One region of the Peribacillus sp. Aquil_B1 genome, then DNA from elsewhere that is predicted to be linked to it. Evidence: riboswitches for the same ligand, from Rfam matches in the RefSeq annotation. Region 1 holds a riboswitch; each other region holds the start of a gene.
The links. A riboswitch is a leader RNA that binds a small molecule or an ion and turns the genes downstream of it on or off. The one in region 1 is predicted to bind preQ1.
Positions count from the first base shown of each region.

Region 2: linked by a shared signal. The riboswitch ahead of MPH60_RS21570 (QueT transporter family protein) and the one ahead of MPH60_RS02360 (VUT family protein) in region 1 are both predicted to bind preQ1.
Region 3: linked by a shared signal. The riboswitch ahead of queF (preQ(1) synthase) and the one ahead of MPH60_RS02360 (VUT family protein) in region 1 are both predicted to bind preQ1.

Region 1 covers NZ_JAKXEE010000001.1:467,327-475,310, reverse strand. Annotated here, with positions in the region: gene MPH60_RS02375 (alpha/beta hydrolase) at 1-142, opposite strand, end outside; gene MPH60_RS02370 (PadR family transcriptional regulator) at 453-773, shown strand; gene MPH60_RS02365 (hypothetical protein) at 1,462-1,611, opposite strand; gene MPH60_RS02360 (VUT family protein) at 1,633-2,175, opposite strand; PreQ1 riboswitch class I at 2,226-2,268, opposite strand; gene MPH60_RS02355 (SRPBCC family protein) at 2,530-3,015, shown strand; gene MPH60_RS02350 (SRPBCC domain-containing protein) at 3,041-3,481, shown strand; gene MPH60_RS02345 (HD domain-containing protein) at 3,633-4,619, opposite strand; gene MPH60_RS02340 (hypothetical protein) at 4,666-4,950, opposite strand; gene MPH60_RS02335 (TetR/AcrR family transcriptional regulator) at 5,296-5,865, shown strand; gene MPH60_RS02330 (DUF4260 domain-containing protein) at 5,917-6,264, shown strand; gene queE (7-carboxy-7-deazaguanine synthase QueE) at 6,317-7,045, opposite strand; gene queD (6-carboxytetrahydropterin synthase QueD) at 7,038-7,508, opposite strand; gene queC (7-cyano-7-deazaguanine synthase QueC) at 7,508-7,984, opposite strand, start outside.
Region 2 covers NZ_JAKXEE010000004.1:49,426-57,409, reverse strand. Annotated here, with positions in the region: gene MPH60_RS21595 (sigma-54-dependent transcriptional regulator) at 1-1,161, shown strand, start outside; gene adhP (alcohol dehydrogenase AdhP) at 1,202-2,215, opposite strand; gene MPH60_RS21585 (DUF3892 domain-containing protein) at 2,490-2,786, shown strand; gene MPH60_RS21580 (hypothetical protein) at 2,868-3,680, opposite strand; gene MPH60_RS21575 (YbaK/EbsC family protein) at 3,818-4,339, opposite strand; PreQ1 riboswitch class I at 4,511-4,555, shown strand; gene MPH60_RS21570 (QueT transporter family protein) at 4,562-5,047, shown strand; gene MPH60_RS21565 (TVP38/TMEM64 family protein) at 5,171-5,827, shown strand; gene MPH60_RS21560 (PAS domain-containing sensor histidine kinase) at 5,942-7,573, shown strand; gene MPH60_RS21555 (cadherin-like beta sandwich domain-containing protein) at 7,625-7,984, opposite strand, start outside.
Region 3 covers NZ_JAKXEE010000004.1:113,170-121,153, forward strand. Annotated here, with positions in the region: gene qoxB (cytochrome aa3 quinol oxidase subunit I) at 34-1,980, shown strand; gene qoxC (cytochrome aa3 quinol oxidase subunit III) at 1,980-2,576, shown strand; gene qoxD (cytochrome aa3 quinol oxidase subunit IV) at 2,578-2,862, shown strand; gene MPH60_RS21875 (YfmQ family protein) at 3,128-3,577, shown strand; gene MPH60_RS21880 (BA3454 family stress response protein) at 4,071-4,328, opposite strand; gene MPH60_RS21885 (EamA family transporter) at 4,453-5,289, opposite strand; PreQ1 riboswitch class I at 5,443-5,488, shown strand; gene queF (preQ(1) synthase) at 5,593-6,093, shown strand; gene MPH60_RS21895 (aspartate kinase) at 6,297-7,643, shown strand; gene MPH60_RS21900 (nitroreductase family protein) at 7,864-7,984, opposite strand, start outside.

The DNA of each region.
Region 1 (7,984 bases):
GTCCGTGGCAAGTATAGTCAAGATCATTCAAGTATTTCCCTAATTTCTTCATATCTCCTGTACTTCCGGTAAACCCGTGAAGTAAAAGAACAGCTCTCTTTCCACCAATATATGTGAATGGCTCAGGTGCTTTCACTTTCATCTATCTAGGACCTTCTTTCTTTGCTCTTGTTGATAAATAGAATCTAAATGATTTTCAAAAAAAAATCAATTAATACCCCTTGAGTAGGGAATCTTCTATCCTATTCCGTATTTTCATTAAAACAATTAAATCATGTATATAATATCCTTACCACACTCTTCACAACTCATCCGTTCCGAAGCACATTTTACTATGATTAAATTTATTTAGCAATCGTCATTTAACCATTTTTTTTAAGAAAAGTAAAATGCACCTTGTGATACGATGTACAACGTATTACACTTTAAAAATGAAAAGGAGGAGAATTTATTTGGATAAAGAATTAATGAAGGGAAGCATTGACCTCCTTTTGCTTTCACTTCTTTCACAAAAAAAGCTATACGGCTATGAAATCACGAAGATCTTGAAGGAAATGAGCATGGGCAAATATCAAATTAGTGAGGGCACCCTCTACCCCGCCCTTAAACGGTTAGAAAAAAAAGAATTCATAAAAGGCCATTGGAAAGAGTCCGAGTCAGGCCGCAGGAAATATTATCATGTCACCGAAAATGGACAAACCGAACTAGAGCGGAAACGAGAATGCTTTTTCACCCTCGAAAAATTAGTTCGAAAAAGCACAGAGCTATTCTAAACAAAATACAAAGCTTCCTAGCCCCAATAGAACGGTGCAGGAAGCTTTTTTTATGTTTTACTCGTGAGTTTGGGCGGCACTCTTAATTTAGTACTGTTTAATCGTGAAATTCGGGCTGCTCTCTTGATTTCGCACTAGTTTACTCGTAAGTTTTGCACTTTTACTCGTGAATTCATGCTGAACTCTTGATTTTGCACCGTTTACTCGTGAATTTCGTACTTTTACTCGTGAATTTCGTACTTTTACTCGTGAATTTCGTACTTTTACTCGTGAATTTTGCTGTTTTACTCGTGAGTTTTGCTGTTTTACTCGTGAGTTTGGGCTGTTTACTCGTGAATTCATCCTGAACTCTTGATTTGGCACCGTTTACTCGTTAATTTCGCACTTTTACTCGTGAATTCATGCTGAACTCTTGATTTAGCACCGTTTACTCGTGAGTTTGGGCTGTTTACTCGTGAATTCATGCTGAACTCATGATTTCGCACCGTTTACTCGTGAATTTCGTACTTTTACTCGTGAGTTTTGCACTTTTACTCGTGAGTTTAGGCTATTTACTCGTGAATTTTGCTGTTTTACTCGTGAATTCGGGCTGCTCTCTTGATTTCGCACCGTTTACTCGTGAATGTGCACTGCACCCATGATTTTGCTCGTTTTCTGGTGAGTTACTCTGTTCACGCAAAAAAAGGACCTAATTTGGTCCTTTTTTGTCTATTCCTTTATGCTTACGATAATTGGCGCAGGAGAGCTTCATACATTCTCCTTGAACATGCGGGCCGTATTTTTCACGAAACGCCTCGAGACAATAGCATTTATCTTTTTCTTTTTTTGTTCCATCCATGTAGTGCATCCCTCCTGGCATTTAACTGGAGACTACACGTTTCTCCAGTTCTACGTTGATTCGTCCCAAAAGTACGGCACCTATTGACTGAATGATGGTTTTCACGATGATTTGGCCGATGACCGCAGCGGGTACTGCTTCCCATGGTAATATATTGGCACCCAATGGACTTAGACCAATCACGACAAATATTACCGAATCGAAAAACCCTCCAACGATCCCGCTGTAAAACACCCTCCAACTCATCGGGAGCTTTAATCGGGTATAGATTTCCGTGTCCGCTGTTTCTGCGACCACGAACGATAATGCGGAAGCAAATACAATCAATAACGTATCTCCTAATAAAAATGATACACACGCAGATAGAATAAGTGCAGTGACGATACATATATAGGTCTTTGTGCGGCCGAATTTATTCTGAACCAGATCTCGAAAGATGAAGGTTCCCCCAATTAGCAATGTACCCATCGGAATGATGAACATGCCAAAATGTAATGGCGCAAAAGCTGCTGTAACCACATTCGCCGTGATGATGGATACCAAATACAATAAAATTCTTAACATTTCTTACTTCTCCTTATACAGAAAAAACAGCACCCTAAGAAAGAGCACTGTTCTCCTTAGTTTTTTTGAGAGGGTAGCTAGAACCTCTTCCGCCCGAGCGGATTATCATTTTCCTTATTTATCGTAGCTTGAAAACGATTGGAAATCAAGAAGTTTCCATATGGTCAATTTTAGTATGTATTTGCGTATATCGTTTGGTATTAGCCATGCACTTCAAATCTACTTCAATGCAATGACTTTGCCGATTTCTGTCGTAGAAAACCGCTTGACCGGTGGTATATGAAAAGCGGACAATCATTGGTAGAGAGATGCTGCGAACTTGATATGAGGTATAAAACGCAAGGAGGAAATAGAATGATGGAAAAAACTACGTTTGTTTATCCTATTTATATCGCAACCACACCAGAGAAGCTTTGGGAAGCCCTGACGAGTGGTGAAGTCACGAAGGAATACCACTTCGGATTGCAAGTACAGTCTGACTGGCAAGAAGGATCAAGCGTTAAATATTTACTCGAAGATGGGCGGATTACTGATCATGGGAATGTACTTAAGTGTGAGCCGCTAAACCTGCTCTCGTTTACATGGAACATGGCAGGAGACGAAACACCTCGCGAGCAGCCTACCCAGGTCACTTTTGAATTACAGAAAATGGATGATTCGACTGTAAAGTTAACCGTTAGGCATGAGGAGCTTTTGGAGACAGATTTCGTATATGATGACAATACCTTTGAAGGCTTGAATAATGGATGGCCAGCTATACTGAGTAACCTGAAGAGCTTGCTTGAAACTGGACAGACTCTGCCGCCAATATCAGTAGATTGGGAAAATGGAAAACAATAAAAACAAATCGAAAGAGAGTGGAAGTATGGATACCCAAATAATTACGAAATTTAAGATAATCAAGCCAGCTAATGAAGTATTTGAAGCCATAGTGAACCCTGAAAAAATCGGGAATTTCTGGTTCTCATCCAGTTCAGAAAGATGGGAACAAGGCAGGACACTTACATTGAGATACAACGAATACGATGCTGAGGTGGTTATTAATGTAGTGGAAGTCGAGGAAAACAGGAAAATCGTGTTTGCGTGGGGCGGAAATAATCAAGAAACGATTGTTACCATTACACTAAAAGCGTTGGATAATACGAGTACAATTATTGAAGTAAACGAATCAGGATTGAGTGAAGACGACCCTGAAATAATAAACAAAATGATCGGACAAAAGGAAGGTTGGGTTTATACATTGACCTGTTTAAAGGGTTATTTGGAAAATGGCGTTACTACTTTGAGAGCCTCATTAGTTTTTTAATTATTAAAGGGTACTGGTTCAGATGTATAAGGTATCCGTTATTCTAGCTCCTTTCTAGATGTCGATTGTCTAAATCAACTCATTTTTATTCGGGAGGATACTTAGATGTTTCCGAGAAAAAACTCAAGGATGACACCCTTGAGTTTTTTTACTATCCGTATGGTTTGAAATCGGAAATCACTTTTAGATACATGCCCTTTGAAGCTTTTTTATAGGCTTCAATTCCCATCTTCTTTACTTTTTCTGATAAACTGGATGCTCTTACTAATTGGGTTCCTTGAATTACAGAAGGATCTATCATACGCATTTTATTTTTCAGATGTAAATCGTATTCCACTTGATCTTCTTTCACCTTTACGTTACCATGGATTCGTTTTAACAAGCGTTGAACTTCATGGTCTTCAGTGAAGCTTAACAAGGACATAACTTCTTCATCTGTACCGAGTAAGTCATCAAGGCTGATCAGTTTTTTAGCTAAAGCCACTTTCAGGGTCTTTGCCAAGATATCATAGCCATATATATTAAGTGGGTTCATGAAAAAATCAATAACTTCGCTGTAATACGTTTTCACAAACCATTCCGCCGATTCAATATTATCCAGATACATCCTTCCATTTATTATGATTACATGTTGTAGAAATTCTTTAATGGCTTCGATTGTGATATGTCCATATTGATACATATCCCTGAGAGTATAATCTACGCGATCGGCACATAACTCAGGTGCTGGCTGTTCAAGCAATTCCCATTTTGATTGAAAAATGACTTTACAATCATATCCATATTCCTTCAGCATAAATGGGATTTCGGATTCCATTATGACTTGATCATATATCTTTTCATGATAATCTTCATCCTTACAATCCAGAACAAAGTCAATGACATGTGAAAATGCAGTGTGGGATACGTCATGCAGCAAGCCCGCAATTTGTTCCTCTAATGAACCTCCAAGCGTTTTTATTAAAAGCATCACACCAATTGAATGGTCAAATCGTGTGACATTCCACTTCTCATTAACTAAATAACTTGCGCCGCCTTGATGTATCCCCTTCAATCTTTGGATCGGTTTGCTTACTATCAGCTCTTCCAGAACTCCCTCTACAATGTGTTCCCCATAGATACTATCCAAAACTATCAATAACTGCCGCCTCCCCCATTCGTTTACTCATAACAGGTAGGTGATTTCACTGATTTTTTTCTGTAAAAATTATTTCCCCCTTTTGACTTTGCTCATATTGCCTTTTTGCCAATTTTTCCAATTCCTCTTCATCATTCAAATCGATATTATCCGGATTGTCCTCATCAACTCCCTCTATGATCATCATTTCATGTATTATTACCTGATCTCGTGGATACTCTTTAATAAAGTCTTCTACAGAGTTTGTTTTATTTTTATAAGGTTTAGTGAATAAAAAAAAGCCGGTCAAGACTATGAAAATTGATACCAAAATACCGAAATTTTTTTTCATTTATTCATCCCCTCACAACGCTAATAATCCCATTATTATAACATATAAAGGTATTGTAGGTAAAAAAAGTAACATGAATAGAACGATCATTTTTTCCTATGATTACCTGTCTCATTGAGCTGCTATGGATACGGCAATATCGTACCCACTAGTATTTAAGTTAATTAGTTGCGGGGAATAACCCATAGGCAATGTCCTGCAACCTCACCTTTGCTCTCATTTTTTCAGATGGTAAAGTTCACTCTTGATAACAAGGTTTTGTAATTTAATCTAATAATTGACATTTCTGAATTAGTGAGTTATCATCCTAATTAACCAGTGGTCAATAAATAAGGAGGTGACGAGATGTCGCCAAGGAAATCGGCAGGTAAAGAGTTATCCAGGGAAATGGTGTTGAATGAAGCTAGAAGCCTTTTTGCAACGTTAGGGTATTCGAATGTCTCAATGAGGCAATTGGCTAAATCATTGGATTGCAGCCATGGAGCCATTTATTATCATTTTAAAAATAAGGCGGAAATATTTTATAGTTTGGTAAAAACGGATTTTTCCGTATTGAATCATTTAATCGATGAGATCATCATGTCGGAAAATGATCCTTCTGTAAAAATGGAAAAGATTTTATTGTGCTTCTTGGAGTTCGGTTTAACCCAACAAAATCATTATTCCATCATGTTTTTATCGAAGGAAAAGGAAATTCAGCAATTACTTCAATTTGATTCTAATAAAACCTATGAAAAGCTAATCCAGTCCCTGACGGACCTAACGGACAATAAATTGAATCCTGCATCCATATGGTCGATTTTTCTTTCTCTTCACGGGTTCATAACTTTTTATATTAATTCTGAGCTAACTTATCAAGATGTAAAAGGCTTAGCTTATTTTCATGTAAAAAATATCATTAGGAACATCATATAATTCTTTTGAATATTATTGACCATTGGTCAAATAGACTTTGGAGGTTTTAATATGGTAAAGAAATTCATTCATATTGAAGGACTCATGGTCCTTTTAACAGTGATTTACATCTATTCGTCATATGAATTCAGCTGGTGGATTTTCCTTCTACTGATTTTATCGCCTGATGTTTCCATGCTGGCCTATCTGATCAATGATCGGATTGGAGCAAAGGTTTATAACGTATTTCATACTTATACCCTGTCCATTTTCATGATTTTGCTAGCCATTTTTCTAAAGTCGGATGCATGGATGCTGATTGGTTTGATTTGGACCGCGCATATTGGAATGGATCGCTTATTTGGATATGGTCTTAAATACACATCATCCTTCAAAGCTACACACATTCAAAGGTTGTAATAAGCTTAAAAGGCAGTGTGATTACACTTCACACTGCCTCCGTCTCTTTTGTTTATACGCCCCTCTTGTTTCCCCATATATAGGTATGCAGCTGGGGCAGCACTTTCACATCATTCAATTCATCATCCGCTATCACTTTATCAATTAACTCTTCGTACTTCTTTAAAAGACCGCTGATCAATTGAAGATCATCCGCCGTCCTGCTGTCGTCATTGCCGACCTGCAGATAAAAAGGAATTTCCGGGTAACGACCATGTACATGTTTGGCATATTGATAATCTTCCTCGTTAAAGACGACGATCTTCAATGAGACATGGTTTTCAGGATTTCGATTATCAAGGTTCGAGATGATTTGGTCGAGCACCGTAAAGTCCGTGTTCATTCCAGAGCTCGGCGGCTTAGGTGAAATCGTCAGTTCATCAATATCGAGAAACCAATCCTGCCATCGGCTCCCTTGGGTTTCGACACCTATTTTCATTTTATTTTCATGTAAGATCGCTATCAAGCCGTTTAAGTTTTTCAGCAGAGCCGGGTTTCCTCCTGATATCGTCACGAAGGAAAAACCTGAACCCCCAATACGCTTCAGCTCATCCCATATTTCGCTAGCAGTCATCTGGACGGTATCTTCCTTACCGGTGCCATCCCAAGTAAATGCGGAATCACACCAGGCACATGAATAATCGCAGCCTGCCGTCCGAACGAACATGGTTTTTTGGCCTATGACCATTCCCTCTCCTTGGATGGTCGGCCCGAAGATTTCCATAACCGGGAGTTTACTCACTTTCCATCCACTCCCGTCTGGCTTCGGCATAGCTTGTCGGCGTTTCGTACAGTCGAACAAACTCGACTCTAGCACCCTCATATTCTTTTAATGAAAGGGATTCGGCCATTTTTTCGTAAATCCAGACAACCATATTTTCAGCCGTTGTATTCATGAGCGGCAGGGTTTCATTCAAATAGCGGTGATCCAGGTGGATTTCAATTTCATTTTTCCATATATCCTTGATGTCCCCAAAATCTATCATCAACCCGCGTGAATCTGTATACCCGCTTAATCCGAAAATGACCTTATACGTGTGGCCATGCAGGTTCTTGCATTTCCCTTCATAATCATGCAGATGGTGTGCCGCATCGAAGGTGAATTCCTTACTCACGAGAACCCTCTTGTTTGTATACTTCAATTGGCTGCGCTGAATATCTTCATCTATTTTTTGGAGTTTATCCACTATAGTAAAACCGTACATCATGAAAGCACCTTCCGTCTGCTTACATAATCATCAAGTCCTTTTTTCCGCAGTATACATGCCGGACAATCTCCACAGCCGTCGGAGATGATTCCGTTATAGCAAGTCAGGGTCTTTTCGCGGACAAAGTCGAACGCGCCTAGCTGGTCCGCTAGCTCCCATGTTTCCTCTTTATTAAGCCACATTAGCGGCGTATCAATCACGAATGACTGGTCCATCGACAAGTTCAAGGTCACATTCAATGATTTAATGAATACATCGCGGCAGTCCGGATATCCGCTGAAATCCGTTTCACAGACACCTGTGACAATATGTTTAGCTCCAATCTGACTCGCCAGCACTCCGGCAAACGAAAGGAACAGCAAATTCCTCCCTGGTACGAACGTCGACGGCAATTCCCCTTCTTCTCCGTCCGCCACCGCAATATCACTTCTCGTCAGCGCATTTGGTGCCAGTTGGTTCAGCAGCGACATGTC
Region 2 (7,984 bases), on a different contig from region 1:
GATGCAATGAAACTTGGCGCGAGTGATTATATGGAAAAACCCTTTGTGGATATTGAAGTGCTGGAAAGGCAGATTGACAACCTTTTGAATGAAAATGAAGATTTGAATCAGCATTTCATCCATAAACTGGCCGAGGATTCAGGACTCATTGTCGGCGAAAGTCCTTTAATGAAAAATTTGATTGAAATGGCTTTCAAGGTGGCTCAAAAAACCGTCAATGTATTAATTGAGGGAGAAACCGGAAGCGGTAAAGAAGTGCTTTCACGCTTCATTCACATTGCCAGCCCCCGAAACCATGAACCTTTTATCGGCATCAATTGTGGAGCAATCTCCGAGTCCCTGCTCGAAAGCGAATTATTCGGTCATGAAAAGGGTGCGTTCACGGGAGCGACCCAGCTGCGAAAGGGTTTTTTCGAAATTGCCGGGAACGGGACGCTTTTTCTTGATGAAATTGCGGATGCGAGTCCCGCCATCCAAGTCAAATTGCTTCGAGTTTTGGAAACGCGGGAATTCATGAGGGTTGGCAGCAGCGGGACATTACGGACGAACGCCCGGTTAGTGGCGGCCTCCAATGAAAATTTGCAGCAGGCAGTGGACAAAAATAAATTCCGGGAAGACCTATTTTACCGACTGAACGTCGTGACTCTCAATATCCCGCCTTTAAGGAACCGAAAAGAGGATATTCCCTTGCTTGTCCGTCACTTGATTGAGAGGAATGGTCATGGAGATATCTCTTTTTCCAATGAAGCCATTGAAAAATTACAGCGATACAATTGGCCAGGTAACATACGCGAACTATCTAATGTGGTCATGCGCACATTAACTCTCGCAGACCATAAGTCGGTAATATCAGCCAATGATATCTCTCTCACTAACAGCCAGATCGCCCCTGCCAAAAACGTGTCCACTAGTGGGATTCAATCAACTGAAAACCTTCTTGAAGAATGGCGAAAAAGACTGGTGGCTGACTTTAATGAGAAGGATGAACTGATGCTTGAAGAAATTCTTACGGAAATCAAACAGCTTCAATCCACAATTGGAAAGGAGCTCGTCATGCAGGCACTGCAAAAAACCTACGGTAACCGGAATGAAGCAGCCAAACGCTTGCAGATATCCATAAGGAAATTACGTTATATATTAAATGAGAAGAACCAGACATAAAAAGGAGGATGCCCCGTTCCGGGGGCATCCTCTTCTGTTCCTATTCTAACGTCAATACGATGCGTCCGTTGATTTCTCCCTTTTCCATCATTGAAAACACATCATTTATTTCATCAAGTTTCCTCGTCTCTATATTCGTTCTGACTTTACCCTCAGCCGCAAATTGAACAGCTTCCTGTAAATCTTTTCTCGTGCCGACGATTGACCCTTTTACAGTTACCCCATTTAGCACTGTATCAAAAATCGGGATTGGAAGTTCATCATTCGGCAATCCGACTACGACAAGTGTCCCGCCCCTCTTGACTGAACTGTAAGCCTGTTCGAAAGCTTTTTTCGTAACCGCTACAGAAATGGATGCCTGCACACCGCCAACTTTATCCTTTATAGCCTGTACAGGATCGGTCTTCAGTCCATTAATCGTGTAATCCGCCCCAAGTTCCGTTGCAAGATCAAGCTTATCATCTTGAATATCGACAGCAATGACATTAAAGCCCATCGCTTTCGCATATTGCAGGGCAACATGTCCCAATCCGCCAATTCCATAAACCGCTACCCAATCACCAGGCTTTGCTTCTGATACCTTAAGCGCTTTATAGGTCGTTACACCTGCACAGAAAATTGGTGAAACCTCCGCAAAGTCAAGCCCTTCAGGAACCTTCACCACATATTTGGCGGGTGCTTTACAATATTCAGCATACCCACCGTCCACGGAATAGCCTGCATTCAATTGATCCAAGCAAAGCGTTTCCCTTCCGGTCAGACAGTATTCACAATCGCCACAAGCCGAATAAAGCCATGGGATCCCAACACGGTCACCTACTTTCAAGGAAGTTACGCCTTCTGCCACCTTTTCTATAATGCCCACACCCTCATGTCCGGGGATAAGCGGAAGCTTGGGTTTTACCGGCCAATCACCATGTACCGCATGCAAGTCGGTATGACACACGCCACATGCTTTAATTTTCACTAATATCTCACCATATTCCAACTCTGGGATGGGAACTTCTTTAATCTCAAGTTTTTGGTTAAATTCATTGACGACCGCCGCTTTCATTGTCTTGACCTGTTGTTTCTTATTTACAGTGCTTGCCCCTTGTTTTACATTCATGATCCATTTTCCTCCCTTAATCCAGTGGATATTATTTCTTACTACTACTTACAAGATGCAAGTGCCATGCCACTGCAAAAAGGCCAAGAAGACAACAATCACAAAAAAAAGTGCCGAAAAATCGGCCCATTTGGACGAATTAACGGCTCAAGTTGGACGAAATCCGGTTTGTATATTGCAGAAAAAATGGCTCACCCTATAAATAGGAGGTGTCTAAAACATGGACCAATTTGAAAAAGCCTATGAATCATATAAACAGCAGGGAACACCGCAAGCAAACCAACCTGATTCAGCAGGAAAAGAAGAAATCATCGCTGTAAGGAAAAATGAAGAGGACAATATTATCGCCATCAAGACGAACTCCGGCCGCGAACTCGACTACCCCACAGCCCTTTCGGAAGCAAAGGCGGGCAACCTTGCCAATGTTGACGTCTTTCATAAATATGGACGTGACATATTGCGGAGTGAGCCCGATGGGATAAAAGAAAATAACCTGGATCAACTGCCGGAGTTTTGAATTTTCGGGGAGACTGCCTGATATGGGCAGTTTTTTTCTGTCTGGATGAGCTAAAAAAGAACCAGCATGATTAGCCGGATCTTATTTTTCGTAAGGATAGGATTCAGAGATTTCGAGCAGTCGGCCGCAGGACTCGACAACCTCGATGATTTCCATCCATGACATGTCCAGACCCAGTTCATTAGCATGGGAAATCTTATCCCGTAATTTCCGGATGGCGTTCGCATCCTTCTTCCCTTTACTTTTCGACGGGATTTGGAAGAAGCACCTCAATTCTTTATCTTTATGTATAATATCGAATTTATCACTGATTTGCAGGCACTCTATTATATTGATATCCTCATTTTTATCGATTCTCCTTCTATATAATTCGGTTGCCTTTTCTAAACGGTCTTCGCTGATCATTGGATACCAGCTGCCATCGCCGAATCTATCCAGGATGATATCACTCATCCTCATTTCCAATAAGGTAATATATCCGAATATCAGCATCCTGATCGGAGGCTTTTGAAGGTCGGCATGGGTAATCAGCATTTTAATTGAATTATTCTCCAATACGAACACCCTTGTTTTATTCTTAAAAATATGGAGAAGCTGGATCAAAGGGGTTGAATCCGAAACCATTTCCCTTGGTGAAAAGTTTTTCAAATATTCAGAAATAGTTCCTTCACCTAGTTCTTGTCTTTCGATATAACCGATGATTTCCCCTTGATCTTGGACTGCCAATATATCAAAATTCTTTTTTTCCAATGCTTTCTGAATATCCAGTGCCAGATCATTTTTATGGCAAAACTCAAGCTCCTGGGCAATGCTCTTAACCGTTATATTTTCTTCATAAAGAGTTTTAAGACTAAGATAGCTACTATTGCTTTTTCTTTCGCTTCCATTTAACATCTTTCAACCTCCGCTCAGGAACACTTTCTGCCCTTTTTCCGCTTTAATCATAGAAATGCATGCGGCCCCCACAAATAAAGTCCACTGCAGTGGACTCAATCCCAATCATGTGGATCTAATTTTTTGGCAACCATTAATCAAATGCCATCAACTGCATTGCCTACTGCCGTTTCCTCATTCCCCTTTTCTTCCCAACCCTTACAAACATCCACCCAATCCTTCGCACCTGAATATTCAAACAATTCAGCGAGTGTAAGTTCTATTGCAGAGTTCGCACTGCCGCAAGCCGGGAACAATGACTCGAAGCGCTTCATCGATACATCAAGAAAAACAGCTAAATCGTTTGCCAGACCAAACGGGCAAACTCCTCCGATTGCATGGCCTGTCTGTGCAAGCACTTCTTCAGGCGCAAGCATTCGTGCCTTGAAGCCGAATGTCTGACGAAATTTCTTATTATCCACTTTGGCGTCCCCTGCGGCAACCACCAAAATCGCGTGTTCACCTTCCCCTTTAAAGGAAAGAGTCTTAGCAATCCTCGCTGGTATAACACCGATGGTTTCCGCTGCCTCAATCACCGTAGCACTCGATGTTTCGAACTCCTTTACGTCGCCTTCCCGATTCCATTGTTTAAAATGGCTTTTGACACTCTCGATCGACATATTATATTCACTCCTTTGACATACATATTGAAATAATATCATCCTTCATTGCAATAAATCAAAATCCCATTGCACTACTTACTCCTGCTTGGAAACTTATAAATTAAAACCATTCTTTACAAATTGACGAAACAAGCTTACATGAGATACTATTAAACATTGGGTAAACGCCTACACGTGGTTCGTAACCATCCCACGATAAAAAACTAGGGAGAGAGTAAAATGAATGTTCGTACACTCGTGATAAACGGGTTATTGGCTGCCTTGTATGTTGCGGTCTCATTGGTGTTTAAACCAATAGCTTTTGAGATGTTCCAATTCCGTGTACCGGAAATGCTGAATCATCTGATTGTATTCAATAAAAAGTATATCTACGGTATCGTTGGCGGAGTCTTCATATCGAATCTGCTCTTTTCACCGATGGTGCCATATGATTTGATTTTTGGAGTGGGGCAATCCCTGCTCGCCTTATTGCTTGTCATTTATGTTTCTCGTTTCATAAAAGGCATTAAAGGACGGATGATCGCCACGATTATCTTTTTCACGTTCACAATGTTTTTAATTGCAATTGAACTGAACCTTGCCTTTGGCTTGCCATTCTGGCTAAGCTGGATGACCACGGCTGTCGGTGAGTTCGTTGTCCTCCTGATTGGAGCGCCAATCATTTATGGAATGAACAAAAGAATTCAGTTTGAAAAGTGGCTTTAAAAGGAATCTTCGAACCGTTAAGCCACTATAATGGAAAAGAGCTGTCTGCATGATGCGGCAGCTCTTTTTTTTCACCAATGAACTCGAAAATGATAAACTAATAGTAAGAATGGTGGTGGCCCTTTGAAAAAAGTCCTGACCATAATCGGTCTACTTGTAATTGCAATATTTATATACTCTAATGCAGAGCTGTTCACTTTGGTTTGGAAAAGTGACCTGGATTCTGTTATTAGCATATTGAAGGAAAACCTTTTGCTTACATTTATTGTGACATTCGTATTGATGTTTGTACAAAATTCTTTTACAATCATCCCCTTAATTTTGCTCCTGACTATCAATGTCACGATATTCGGATTCATATATGGCTATCTATGGAGTTGGTTTACAAGTGTTGTTGCCTCAGGATTCATTTTTTATGCAGCAAGAAACTGGTTTCAGGAGCTTCTCTTAAAGAAGATTGGCGAAAAGTGGCAAGAAACCGTTGTGGAGCATGGCTTCATGTACGTTTTTACAGGCAGGATTTTCCCGCTTATCCCAACAAGCTTAATTAACTTGGCAGCTGGAGTCAGCACTGTCACGTACAAGGATTTTTTATTAGCGACGGCCCTTGGCAACCTTATATACTTTTTCTTCCTATCGCTGATTCCCTATGGACTGCTATCTGTTGAAATGAACCAATATACGCTAGCTGCACTCGCACTCCTCTTCTTACTATTTTTCATTATCTATAAGCGTGCAAAAAAGAAAAAGAAACTTACCTTCTTCAGAAAAAACAGGTGACCACATTGGCCCTGTTTTTTTATTTAGGATTCTGCATATATTTTTTTCCGATAGTTTGTTAAAATGTGTATGTAATTTTACCTTTGTAATGTCTTAAAATCAGGGAGAATCTCCATGTCCAAACGCTCCATCTTAGCAATATATATCCTATCCGGGATTCTTACATTAGTCGTGTTCGACTACTTTTTAATTACAAATATCCAAAACAAACAGGTCTTTATTCAACTTCAAAGAGTGGAAGGCTTTGTTTTCCTTTTATCGATAGGCTTGGTCTTATATCTTTATTTAGCTAAAAGGGAAGAATTCAAACGATTAAAAGAAGCGGAACAACGTCGGCGTACACTCATCAATTCAATGGTGGATTTCGTTAACTTCAAGGATGGTGATGGCCGATGGCTTGAATCCAATACCTTCGGGCTGCAATTATTTCAATTGGAGCATGTAGATTATAAGGGAAAAAGAGACAGTGAGCTCGCAGAATACTCGGAATTTTATAAAGAGTCGTTGATCTACTGTGAAGTTTCCGATGAAGAAACGTGGGTAAAAGGGGAAATCACACGGTGTGAGGAAATCATCCCTCTTCCCGATGGAAATCACAAGACCTTTGATACAATCAAGGTTCCCTTGTTCAATGAGGATGGTTCACGAAAAGGCTTAGTCGTCATTGGCAGGGATATTTCTGAAAGGGTTGTCGCGGAGAATCAATTATTCGAAAGTGAACAACGCTATAAATCATTGTTTGAACACAACCCATATCCGATGCTGATGCTTGATTTAAATGGAATGATCACAACCGTGAATCCTAGATTTGAAACGGTAACAGGCTTTCAACAGGAAGAAATACATGGAGCCTCATTCATTAATTTGAACTTCTCCGCAGAAGACGCGGAATTGATCCGTACATCTTGCCAATATGTCATGGAAAATCATAAGGGGATCAAAAAAGGGAAAGATATAGAATTTCTGACGAAGTACGGGACGCCCATCTTACTTTCTTGTACGTTTGTCCCGATGATGGTTGGCGAGGATTTAGTCGGAATCATTACTTATGCTAAAGAAGTCACTCAAATCCGGGAAACCGAAGCACGCTTAAGAAGAACCGAAAAATTATCGATAGTCGGCGAACTTGCCGCAAGTGTGGCCCACGAGGTACGAAACCCGCTGACTTCTTTAAAAGGTTTCGTCCAGCTGCTTAAAAAGAGCGACCATCCCTATGAACATTACTACACAATCATGTTAAGTGAGTTGGACCGGATCAATCTTATTGTAAGCGAGTTACTCGTTCTGGCAAAACCACAGGAACTTCCATTCAGCAAACATCAAATCATCGACCTGATGAATGATGTCAAAACCTTGTTGAAACCGGAGGCGGACTCGTACCCCACCCAAATATCAATATCTGTTAAAAACGAAATACCGCTTCTATTATGTGAGGGAAACCAACTAAAACAAGTTTTCATAAACATGCTCAAAAATTCAATGGAGGCATCCGCCGATCATATTTGGATTGATTTCGAACGCATGGACCATAACCTTTCCATCACCATCAAAGATAATGGAAGCGGAATTGAAAAAAACCGGATAAAGCATCTTGGTGAACCTTTCTATTCTTCTAAAGAAAAAGGAACCGGATTAGGACTGACAGTCAGTTGTCGAATCATCGAGGCGCATCGGGGAAAGGTCCGCTTTAACAGCGAACTAAACCACGGAACCGAGGTCCAAATCATTTTGCCCATAAAATTTTGAATCCGAGGACAAGCCTAAACCTTGTCCTTTTTTGCAGGATTCAGTACGATCCTATTTAAACAGGGAGGTGAAGAAATCCTTTATATTCCCAAAGAATGACACAGTCTCGACAGGCTGTTTCACATTAACCTGGCCTTCTGTTTCATTGGATGTATCACTCACTTTCTTGCCAGCCGTACTCATTTGTGTTGCCTCAACTTCAGCTTCTTTTGTTTTGACATCATCCACGGTTTCTTCCTCATCCATCTCCACCTCCATATCCTTTTCAAAAACAAGGACATAAGTCCGGCGCTCCCCATCCTTTGATACGGTAACGGAAATGGCCGTCTTCGCTTTATCCTTGATCTTCACTTGTTTACTGCTCTCACCGTCATATTCAATCGTTGTTCCGCTGGCATTTGTCGCTGCATC
Region 3 (7,984 bases), on a different contig from region 1:
AAGGAATATTTTCCTGAAAGGAGTCACAAAAGTATGGATTACTTTGATCGATTTGCCGTACCTCATCCAAGTCCTGCGATTTATGCATCCATGGTTGCCATTGGTTTAACCATGATTGCGGTTGTTGCCGGAATTACCTATTTTAAAAAATGGGGTTACTTATGGCGTGAGTGGTTAACAACGGTTGACCATAAACGTATCGGTATCATGTACATCTTGGCAGCACTGCTTATGCTTTTCCGTGGTGGCGTCGATGCTCTTATGATGCGTGCTCAAACGGCTATTCCAGATAACGGTCTTTTGGATGGACAGCATTATAATGAGGTATTTACAACACACGGGGTCGTCATGATCCTGTTCATGGCTATGCCATTTATCATTGGGTTAATGAACATTGTTACACCATTGCAAATTGGAGCGCGTGACGTAGCATTCCCACGTCTGAACGCAGTAAGCTTCTGGTTATTCTTCATGGGGGCAATGCTATTTAACATCTCTTTCGTAGTCGGTGGTTCTCCTGATGCAGGTTGGACATCTTACTTCCCGCTGGCAAGTAACGATTTCAGTGAATCAGTAGGTTCGAACTATTACGCGATTGCAATTCAAATAGCTGGTATCGGTACATTACTGACTGGTATCAACTTTATCGTAACAATCTTGAAAATGAGAGCACCAGGCATGAACTTAATGAAAATGCAAATGTTCACATGGTCTATCTTGATCACAAACTTCATCATCGTTTTCGCTTTCCCTGTATTGACAGTGGCACTTGCGTTGATGACAATGGATCGTCTATTCGGAACTCAATTCTTTACGATGGCCAATGGCGGTAGCGATATGCTTTGGGCGAACTTGTTCTGGGTTTGGGGACATCCTGAAGTTTATATAGTAATTCTTCCGGCTTTCGGTATTTACAGTGAAATCATTTCGACATTTGCACGTCGTAACCTGTACGGGTATAATTCGATGGTTATCTCCATGGTAGCTATTTCTACTCTATCTTTCATTGTATGGGCTCACCATTTCTATACAATGGGTCACGGTGCAATGGTTAATGGTATCTTCTCGATTACCACGATGGCAATTGCCGTCCCGACCGGTGTTAAGATTTTCAACTGGTTGTTCACACTTTGGAAAGGTAAAATCGTATTTACCGTTCCAATGCTTTACTCTTTAGCTTTCATTCCGATTTTCACGCTCGGTGGGGTAACAGGGGTTATGCTTGCAATGGCAAGTGCTGACTACCAATACCATAATACAATGTTCTTAGTAGCTCACTTCCACTACGTTTTAATCCCTGGTACTGTATTTGCCGTACTAGCCGGTTTCACGTACTGGTGGCCAAAAATGTTCGGTTTCATGTTGAGCGAAAAAATTGGGAAATGGTCGTTCTGGTTCATTACAATCGGCTTTAATGTAACATTCTTCCCGATGTTCATCACTGGTTTAGATGGGCAGGCACGCCGTATGTATACGTACTCTGAATCAACAGGGTATGGTCCATTGAATATGCTCTCTTTCGTTGGAGCGATTGGCTTGGCAATAGGTTTTGCACTTATTGTGTACAATATCTATTGGAGCACTCGTTATGCGTCAAGAAATATTTCAAACGATCCATGGGATGCACGTTCTCTAGAGTGGGCTACACATACACCAATCCCTGAATATAACTTTGCAGTAGTGCCAACAGTTGACTCTACAGAAGCATTCTGGGATTCAAAGAAAAAAGGCTTTAAGTTATTTGGCGGTAAAGTAGAAAAAATCCATATGCCAAATAACAGTGGTGTGCCGTTTATCATGAGCTGTATCTTCTTCGTTTGGGGCTTTGCGATGGTATTCAGCATGTGGATCATTGCAATCATTGCAACGATCGGTATCTTTGCTTGTATGATTCACCGTTCATTCGAAAAAGATCACGGACGTTATATCTCTGTTGAAGAGATCGAAGAAACTGAAAATAAATTGCGAGGTGCTAAGTAATGAAAATAGATAACTCGCTGCCACTAGAATATAGCACGGAAGAAAATCGCTTAAAGATTTTTGGATTCTGGATTTTCCTAGGAGCAGAAATAGCTCTTTTCGCTACACTGTTCGCCACTTATTTTGTATTAGTTGATGGAACTGGAAATGGTCCAACGGGAGAACATCTTTTTAAACTTCCAACCTTGATGTTCCAAACAATCTTTCTTTTAACCAGTAGTTTTACCATAGGTCTTGGAATCAATGCAATGAGACTTGGCAGACAGAAAGCAACGATTGGTTTCTTCATTATCACCCTTATTCTTGGTTTAGGCTTCTTGGGAGTCGAAATTTATGAATTCGTAGAGTATGTTCATGAAGGAGCAACCATTCAAACAAGTGCTTTCTTATCTAGTTTGTTTACATTACTAGGTACGCATGGAGCTCACGTTACACTTGGTTTATTCTGGGGAACCTTCATCGTCATGCAGATCAAAAAGCGCGGTATGACTCCAGAAACAACAAACAAGGCTTTCATCTTTTCACTTTACTGGCATTTCTTGGACGTTGTCTGGATTTTCATCTTCAGTTTCGTCTACCTGAAAGGAATGATGTAATATGAAAGAATTATTCCCACGGGGCCAAGTTATGGGATTTGCGTTTTCTCTAGTCCTGACTTTGGTCGCACTATCAGTTATTATGTATGATCTCTCACTAAAAATGGCTATGATCATCCTTCTTGTTACAGCTTTCATGCAAGCTGCACTGCAATTAGTTATGTTTATGCACGCAGGTGAGTCTGAAGATAAAGCATCGATTTACACAAACGTTTATTACGGATTGTTCGTTGCATTGGTTACAATTTTCGGTACAATGCTAACAATGATTTGGGGATATCAATAATCGATTCCGGAAAAGCTGGGCGTCTTGATGACGCCCGGTTTTTTTGTATTTTAATAAGTATAAATTTGTTAAGAAGGATTTTGATGCATTTAGTTTAGTATAACCATTTCGGAACATTATATTTATAAAGTGGAAATTTGTACAATGTTTTACCAAAGTAAAACGTTAATAGAACGGACACATCTTCTAAGAAAAACTGCCTGCCATATTGATATAATAAGTTATATAAGAAAGAATTAATTTAAAATGTAGCGGAGATGATGAATTGACATTACCGGTTTTGATTTTGACAATTATCTTAAGTTTGTTAAAAATATTGGTTTCCTGTCTTCCAACCGATGCTGTTAATTGGATTATCAGCAAATTTAAAATACACTCAGAAATTAGTGGCGGGAATGCGATCGTATCCTTTGACGGAAAACGTTTGGAAGGTGATGAAAAAATTCAAGTTATTAATCATTTTAATAACGCCAGATTTTTGAAGAAAAATCATATATTCCCGGGTAACGAGCAATTGTTTTTACATCCAGAGGACAGTGGGACTCCATTAGTCATTGATACTAAAAAAGGCAAAATTGATGTTAAGTTATTTGTGTACATTTACAATGACCGCGTGGATGTAGTTAAACAGTTCAAAAAGAAACTCATTTCTTATAGTCTGTTTTCCGATAACCTCCAAGAACGTTCCATGCCATTAATAAGAAATTTAGTTTAAAAGAACATTAAGAGGACGTTCCTTAAAAGAACCTAAAATCAAAACAATGTTGATTGGAACGGAAGGTTGCGAGACTCCTGCGGGAAAAGCGCTGAGGAGACTCCAGCTCCCGGGCCGCCCGCGAAAAGCGAGTGCCTGGAGTGGGAATCGGCGTTCGAGGTTTTATAAACCTTCATAAAAACTGAGACATACTTGATTTTCATCGAGTTTGTCTACAGTCTGAAAGAAGGCCCTTAAAAAGACCGTCTTTTTTTATAAGTCTTTTATTGTATAATCCCATTTCATTAAGGTGCTTAGTTCATTAAATAAAATTATAAATTACTTGTTATTCAGAGGTTAACGTACACAAACTGACGACTGAATGTTAGTGTCTTTGTGTTTTTTAGTAGGAGGGAATTGCTGCAAGAGGGTCTTTCATCGTGCATATGAAAAATATTTCGGATATGATTTAATGGTAATAAAAAAGCAGGTATCTATTGCGATGCCTGCTTTTTTATGCTTTCCATTGCTTTTCAACTTGATGAAGGGCTTGTTGTAAAATTACTTCATGATCTGTACCCGGTTTAGTAAGGACGTTAGTTTGATAAGATTTTCCTTGGAAATCAACTGTTACTGTAACTTTTACCATTATGCATCTTTCCTTTCTTGATTCAGAATTAAATGAGGTGGTTGTCCCTATTTCTTTAATACCCGTGGCAGAGGATTTTTCAAACATTTCAAAAGCTGTAAAATCTAAAGAATTAATATTCAAAATTATCTGATATTTTTATGGATGTGTCAACACTTTTTTTTACTACCTCATTTCACGGTTAAATAAAAAACGACCTGGCTTTTACAGATGGCAGCCAGGTTGATTTTTTATAAACGAACTATATTCATATTTTAGTTAAAATAATACCGATTAATGCTGCAAGAACACCGGCAATTTGATAGGTTTTTAGTTTTTCCTTGAATAAATAACATCCAGCGAATACGACAACTAAGCAGTTCAGGCTGACGACAGGAAAAATAATGCTTGCGATTCCGGTGTTCAATGCAAAGAAATAACATCCATAGCCTATCATGCTTAAAAAACCTACTAATGAACCGATTTTGACTTCCTTTAGCTTGATTTTTTCTTTTTTAAAGGCCAGAGCCGAAAGAAGATAAAGCATTCCGCCTCCATACATCGATACTAAGATATCAAGGGAGTTTAAATGAAGACGTGTTGATGTCGTCATTAGAATTCCGAGCACACCAAATGATAAGATGGAGAGTAATGTGTGCATGATCCAAGGGACATATTGATGGTTACCTTTGGCGTTAGGTGTATACTGGATGACTAATGTAGCGAGAAACATGCAGACTATTCCACTCCACTGCAAGGAAGAAATATGTTCGTGAAAAATTAAAGCTGCACAGAGTATGGGGAATATTGCATTCGCTGCGATTAATGGTGATGTCAAGCTTGCCGGCCCTTTTTCAAAGGCGCTTGCCATCTGGATGTTACCATTAGCGTTCAGTACACCAATTGCTGCACCAAGCATGATGGACAGCCAGTTCAGTTGCAAACCATCCATAAATACTCCATAAACAATGGACAAAATAAAAGCTGAAAAATAAAAGAAAAATTGGATATGTATCTTGGAATAGCCTTTTCCGCTGCTCCATTTGAAAATGCTGTTATTGATTCCGAAACATAAGCTGGTGATGAGTGCTGCAAAAATCCACATGTGTATATTCTCTTCTTTCTAATAGGTTGTACTGCTTTTTTCATTTTAAACTGAAAATATAAACGAATCAAACCCAATTTAAGAGAGTTGCATTGACAGATTGACTATTTTTTTTTATATTTACTAAGACAATTTTAAAATATTTCCCGATAAACGGGAGAGGTTCATAGCATCACCCTCTTAAAAAAACTATGGCTTTGATATTTTTCGCGAATCAACCATATCTTTGAGGAGATATGGTTTTTGTTATATAGAGGCCCATTTTATGAATCTCCCTGAAACGTGGGATTAGGAGGACTTTTCATGTCTGGAAGAAAAGAAGAAGAATTAAAAAAAGATATCACACTGCTTGGGAATCAAGGAACAAAATATACATTTGACTATGCGCCTGAAATCCTTGAGTCATTCGATAACAAGCATCCGAACCGGGATTATTTCGTCAAATTCAATTGCCCGGAATTCACTAGCTTATGTCCGATAACGGGCCAGCCGGACTTTGCTACCATTTACATCAGCTATATTCCCAGTGTGAAAATGGTGGAGAGCAAGTCTTTGAAACTTTATTTATTCAGCTTCCGCAATCACGGTGATTTCCATGAAGACTGCATGAACATCATCATGAATGATTTAATCGAATTGATGGATCCTAAATATATTGAAGTCTGGGGCAAGTTTACACCTAGGGGCGGAATTTCCATCGACCCTTACACGAATTATGGAAAACCAGGTACGAAGTATGAGGAAATGGCGGATTACCGCTTGATGAACCATGACTTATACCCGGAAACCGTGGATAATCGCTAAAGAAAGGGAGAGACAATGGGCATATGCCCGTTGTCTTTTTCTTTGTTTTAGCCATTCTTGATCAGCCTTCATGATGATTTGTCCTTTTTAAAAATACAAATGTCCTTCTATAATGGAATTTCCACTTGATTGTTTCGAGAAAAAGCGTAATAATAGGGAGAGTTGATTTTGACAGAATATTTACGAAAATAGGGGATGTCTAGATGAAAGTTGCAAAGTTTGGTGGAAGTTCACTTGCGTCAGGTGAACAGTTGAGGAAGGTATTCGAAATTGTGGTTTCTGATCCAGAGAGAAAGATTGTAGTCGTTTCGGCTCCAGGGAAACGCAATTCCGATGATATAAAGGTGACGGATTTATTGATTGAAGCTGCGGAACAGCAGCTGCGCGGGGATAACGGAGAGCATTTGATAGAAGATGTCGTATCCCGCTATGCGAGCATTGCTGAAGAGCTGGATATATCGGAGAGTGTCATCACTGGGATTCATGAAAATTTAATGGCACTGCTGCATGCAGACCAAACTAATCCGAAGCGCTATCTGGATGCCTTGAAGGCCAGCGGCGAGGATAATAATGCGAAGCTGGTCGCAGGCTATTTCCAAAGCCGTGGTGTAGAGGCGCAGTATATAAATCCAAAGAAGGCCGGCTTGATCGTAACGGATGAAGGTGGATTTACCAAGGTGCTGCCAGAGTCTTATGATCGGTTATATGCTCTGCGTGATGAGCCTGGAATCGTAGTATTCCCAGGGTTCTTCGGTTATACGTTAGATGGTGATGTGTTAACTTTCTCAAGAAGCGGGTCCGATATTACTGGTTCGATTCTTGCGAATGGGGTCAAAGCTGATTTGTATGAGAACTTTACGGACGTTGATGCCGTTTACGCGGTGAATCCAAATGTGGTTTCCAATCCGAAGGGAATCCGGGAATTAACCTATCGTGAGATGCGTGAGCTTTCTTATGCAGGTTTCTCGGTATTTCATGATGAGGCGCTTATTCCGGCATTCCGTGCGGGAATACCTGTGCATATCCAGAATACGAACAATCCGGCGGCACAAGGGACCCGCATTGTGAGTACACGGGATAATACGAACGGGCCCGTTATTGGGATTGCGAGTGATAAAGGATTTTGCAGCATTTACATTAGCAAATATTTGATGAACCGAGAAGTTGGTTTTGGCCGGAAACTGCTGCACATCCTTGAAGATTATGGAGTTTCATATGAGCATATTCCATCAGGCATCGATGATGTGACGCTAATTCTAAGGCAGGACCAGATGAAAGGTGAAGCCGAGAAGAAAATCATTTCCCGAATCAAGAAAGAGCTTCATGCCGATGAAGTGAATGTGGAGCATGATCTTGCCTTGATCATGGTTGTAGGGGAAGGAATGCGTCATAATGTCGGTACAACGGCAAGAGCGTCAAAAGCCTTGGCCGAAGCTAAGGTGAATATTGAGATGATCAACCAGGGCTCTTCGGAGGTAAGCATGATGTTCGGTGTGAAAGGGCATAACGAAGAGACGGCAATTCAGGCGTTATATCACGAGTTCTTTTGAGTATCGGCGTACAGGGACCTCGTTGAAATGAAAGGCACCCCATTGTTAGACATCATTTAACAAGGGAGGTGCAGTTTTCCTCTAAAAAAGAATAATTTATATAATCATCTTTCAGGCATTATGATAACCGGAATGCAACATTTCCCCGCTAATCATTGTGTTTCTCATAAAATATAAAAGGAAAGCCTCCAATTTTCTATTTGGAGGCTTTCCTTTTATGTTAGTCCATAATGGTCAGGAGTTGATTGATCGCGTTCCTTGGACGCGGGGCAGGGATCATATCCGGATAGCCAACGTGAAGGCTGCCGACGATCTTCTCGCCAGGTTTCACGCCTAAAGCT